DNA from 2 places in the Rheinheimera sp. KL1 genome. Region 2 is predicted to be linked to the other one. Evidence: riboswitches for the same ligand, from Rfam matches in the RefSeq annotation. Region 2 holds a riboswitch; the other holds the start of a gene.
What was found. A riboswitch is a leader RNA that binds a small molecule or an ion and turns the genes downstream of it on or off. The one in region 2 is predicted to bind thiamine pyrophosphate.

Region 1: linked by a shared signal. The riboswitch ahead of thiC (phosphomethylpyrimidine synthase ThiC) and the one ahead of WH43_RS17160 (TonB-dependent receptor) in region 2 are both predicted to bind thiamine pyrophosphate.

The regions. Positions count from the first base shown of each region.
Region 1 is NZ_LAMX01000022.1:11,912-14,385, reverse strand. It holds gene WH43_RS13080 (FAD-binding oxidoreductase) at 1-716, opposite strand, end outside; TPP riboswitch at 869-984, shown strand; gene thiC (phosphomethylpyrimidine synthase ThiC) at 1,100-2,474, shown strand, end outside.
Region 2 is NZ_LAMX01000029.1:53,853-56,326, forward strand. It holds gene mgtE (magnesium transporter) at 1-1,270, shown strand, start outside; TPP riboswitch at 1,342-1,441, shown strand; gene WH43_RS17160 (TonB-dependent receptor) at 1,485-2,474, shown strand, end outside.

The sequences.
Region 1 (2,474 bases), on a different contig from region 2:
ATATCAGTCGTAGCGAAGGTCTGAAACTTCATGCGGGTGACTATGCCAAACTGGCCACCACCACCTCCTCTTAAGCCCCAGAATAAATCAGCGTTTTGCTGCTCGTTACAACGCAGCACCTCACCGTCCACTGTCACAACTTCGGCCTCCAGCAAGGCATCACAGGTTAAACCATACAAACGGTCGGCAATGCCAAAACCACCGCCCTGAGTTAAACCGGCAATACCTACGCCAACACAGCTACCACCAGGGATAGAGCGGCCTTTTTTACTCAACTGATCATAAATATCACCGAGCTTTGCCCCAGCCCCTATCCAGGCTGTGTCGTCTTCCGGCTCCAGCTGAATATCCGCCATTAAAGCTAAATCCAGCAAAATGCCTTTGGTACTGGAATAACCAGCATAGTTATGCCCACCACTGCGGCCTGTAATCGGCAATTGAAACCTACGGGCAAAAGCTAAAATCTGCTGCACATCAGAAGTGTTAGCACAACGGGCTATCACAGCAGGAATAATGGCGTCAAAGCGTGAGTTGGCCGCTTTATAAAAACGACTAAAACCTGCATCTGCAGGAAATAATAACTGACCGGAAAAGTTCGCTTTTAGCTGCTGCCAGTCAGAGGCTTCAGGCAAAGAGGTGGCCGGGCTAAACTGGCAGCCGGCGACAGTGGCTAAAGCTATAGTGCTACTTAAAGCTAAAAAATGACGTCTGTCCAAAAGCAAGTCTTTTCAAAATGAGAACCGCAGGCAAATTAGCATAAATTGTCTGAATTCGGCTCGATTTTTATGACACTGTCCATGTCCTACTCTGTGCAAACCAAACCAATTTCCTCTTGCCGCCTGAAAAAAAGCTGTTTATGCTGGCCACACTTAGCTTGTCGGAGTGCTGCACAAACCTGGTTTGTCAGCTGAGACCGCCCTTGGGCGGAATCCGTGGAACCTGAACAGGATAATACCTGCGGAGGGAAACAAGAGCGCACACAGTGGCGGTGATCCGTCTGCCTGTTGGCGCACTCATTCGGCTCATCTGTTGATGGCTGTCCACGCTTTTCCCAAGCTCTGTTGAAAATTAACTATTTAATTATTTCATCGGAGTTTATATGTCAGAAAATCAAAACCGTCGCGCTACCCGCGCTGCTGCCGAACAATTTATTCAGCAGTTTCAGGGCCAGCCTTATCCCGCCAGCCGCAAGGTCTATATCGAAGGCGAATTGCCAGGTGTGAAAGTGGGTATGCGTGAAATTGAACTGCAGCCCAGTTTAATTGGTGGCACTAAAGACAATCCATTATTTCAACCCAATACACCAGTTCGGGTCTATGACACCTCAGGCCCTTATTCCTGCCCAGATGCTCAAATCAATATCCGCAAAGGTTTACCAGCCCTTCGCACCGACTGGATCAAACAGCGTGGTGATACCGAGCTGGTGACTGACTTTGGTTCTGTTTACAGCAAAGAGCAGTGGTTGGATGAAAGCCTGCAAAGCTTAAGATTCGAAGCTTTAACAGAAAGACGCAAAGCCAAAGCTGGTGTAGCAGTCACTCAACTGGCGTATGCCCGTCGTGGCATTATTACGCCGGAAATGGAATACGTGGCGATACGGGAAAACTTAAGTCGCGCCAATCTGGCTGAAGCCACTGAAGCCCGAACACAATATAGAACTCAGCATCCGGGCCAGAGTTTTGGGGCTAACTTACCCAAACAAATTACCGCTGAATTTGTCCGGCAGGAAATAGCGGCAGGTCGCGCCATTTTACCTGCCAATATCAATCACCCTGAAATTGAACCTATGATTATTGGCCGTAACTTTCTGGTGAAGGTGAACGCCAATATCGGCAATTCAGCCGTCAGTTCGTCCATCGAAGAAGAAGTGGAAAAGCTATTGTGGGCCACGCGCTGGGGCGCAGACACAGTGATGGATTTATCCACTGGCCGTTATATTCACCAAACCCGCGAATGGATTATCCGCAACAGCCCAGTGCCTATTGGTACTGTGCCTTTGTATCAGGCACTGGAAAAAGTCGGGGGCATAGCCGAAGACTTAAGCTGGGAATTATTCCGCGACACCTTAATTGAGCAGGCCGAACAAGGGGTGGATTATTTTACTATTCACGCCGGAGTGCGCTTAGCTTATGTGCCTATGACGGCCAAACGCCTGACCGGCATAGTATCGCGTGGCGGTTCTATTATGGCCAAATGGTGCCTGGCGCATCACAAAGAAAACTTTTTATATCAACACTTTGACGATATCTGCGACATTATGCGCGCTTACGATATCAGCTTTAGTCTGGGGGATGGCCTGCGTCCTGGCTCTATAGCCGATGCTAATGACGAGGCACAATTTGCCGAGCTGAAAACCTTAGGTGAACTGACTCACCGCGCCTGGGCTAAAGAGGTGCAGGTGATGGTGGAAGGCCCCGGCCATGTGCCTATGCAACTTATTCGTGAAAATATGCAGCTGCAGCTGGAATACTGTG
Region 2 (2,474 bases):
TGATACTCATGCTGCCGATTTAGCCGGTGCTTTGGTTGAGTTTTCCACAGCACATCAGTGGCAACTGTTAAGTTGTTTTCCATTAAGCACACAAGCAGACGTTTTCAGCTATTTACCTGAAGATCAACAAGTTGAACTGGCGCATACAGTACGTCGGCAAGACTTCACTCCGGTGATCCGCCAGATGTCGTCTGATGAAAGAGCCGACTTGTTTAACAAATTATCTGACGCGCAAAAACAAGCTTTGTTACCCGCTTTGGCCCAAGCTGAACGTGATGACATCCTTAGTCTGTCTTCATACTCTGAAGGCACCGCGGGTGCCATTATGAGTTCGGATTACGCTATGTTGTCGCCGGATTTAACTGTGACTCAAGCTATTGAGGTACTGCGTAACGAAGCACCGGACAAAGAAACCATTTATCTGTCTTATGTGGTGGATCAGGACCGCATTTTAATTGGTGCTCTGTCTTTGCGTGAGTTAATTCTGGCGCCCACTCATGCATTGGTCGATGACGTGATGAAACATGATCCTATCCATGTCAAAGTAGACACGGAGCAGGAAGAAGTGGCGTCATTGGTGGCCAAATACGACTTAATTGCTATTCCTGTGGTGAATGCGCAAGGACAGTTGGTCGGTATTGTCACACACGATGATGCGATGGACGTAGCAGCAGCTGAAGCCACCGAAGACTTTCACAAAACCGCGACTATCGGCAAGCTCGAAGGCAGTGTTAAAGATGCCAAAATTAGCCTGTTATACCGTAAACGTGTGGTCTGGCTGGTGGTGCTGGTGTTTGGCAATATTTTCTCTGGTGCAGGTTTAGCTGCATTTGAGCATATTATTTCTGAACATATAGCCTTGTTGTTTTTTCTGCCGTTACTGATAGCCAGCAGCGGGAATGCTGGGGCTCAGTCCGGCACTTTGATGGTGCGGGCTCTGGCTACAGGCGATATCAAATTACGCCATTGGGGCAAAATGCTCGGCAAAGAAGTGCTGGTGGCCGGTTTATTAGGTTTGACCATGGCACTTGCTGTCTACGCGCTGGGCTACTGGCGAGGCGGGCTGGATATAGCGCTGGTAGTCGCCGCCACTATGATGATAGTGGTCTTGGTGGGCAGCTTAGTGGGCTTGTCTTTACCCTTTTTACTCAGCCGTTTTGGCATGGACCCTGCGACCGCCAGCGGACCTTTGATCACCTCTATCGCCGACGTGGCTGGTGTCGTGATTTATTTCTCTATTGCGAGCTGGTATTTACCTGCTTTGCTTTAATTTGTATGCCAGATCTGCATAAAGGTGTAGATCTGGCAATTGCCTGTCTGAAAAAAAGCCGATACACTGCGCCGCGAACCAAGGGGTGCTTTTAGCTGAGACGCCGTCACACGCGAACCCTTCGAACCTGATCCGGATCATACCGGCGGAGGGATGGTACTTCTGTATTCCTTTTGCTTTGGTGATCCTACTTTTTGACTTGGAGTAGAATCATATGTCTCGAATTTCTTATTTATCCCTGGCCATTCTGGCCGCTTTGTCCACAACTGCTGGTGCTGAAGAAAACGCTGCGTCTGAACAGGCGGTAGAGCGTATTCTGGTGCAAGGCGATTTCCGGCAGCAGCAGTTGCAAAAGCTACCTGGCAGTATTCTGGTGTTGAGTCAGCAGGATATCAGTCGTCAGAACGCCCAGCATTTAGATGATTTGTTGCAACAATCCGCCAACGTAAACTTTTCAGCTGGCGCGTCCCGTGGCCGTTTTTTACAAATTCGCGGCATAGGCGAGCGCAGTGAGTTTGTCGACAGCATCAATCCTTCGGTGGGTGTGCTGATTGATGGCATTGATTATTCAGCTTTAGGTGTCAGCTCTTTGGCTGATGTGCAGCAAGTAGAAATATTCCGCGGGCCTGAAGCGACCCGCTTTGGTGCCAATGCCATGGCCGGTATGTTGAATTTGACCTCTAATGCGCCCAGCTTTGAAGGCGAAGGCCAGTTCAGTACTACTGTGGCCAACTACGATAGCTACCAACTCAGTGGTGCCTATAGCAATGCAATCAACCAGCAGTGGGCGTATCGTCTGGCTGCTGATCACCAGAGCTCAGATGGCTTTGTCGATAACAGCTTTTTAAATCGTGACGATACCAACAATATTGACGAAACTACTGCCCGTGCTGCGCTGCGTTATCTGGCGACGAGCGATCTGACATTGGATTTTATCGGCCATTACCGCGATATCAATAATGGCTACGATGTGTTTTCTTTAGACAGAAACCGCACCACCTTATCGGATAAACCTGGCCAGGATGAACAGCAAAGCCGTGCTTTGGCGATTAAAGCCGATTATCAGGGTTTAAGTTGGGCCAATGTCTATACGCAGTTGAGTGGCCTGACTGCCGATACCGATTATGGCTTTGACGAAGACTGGAGTTATGAAGGTATTCACCCAGATGGCTACGCGACGACAGACCGCTACTTAAGGCAGCGG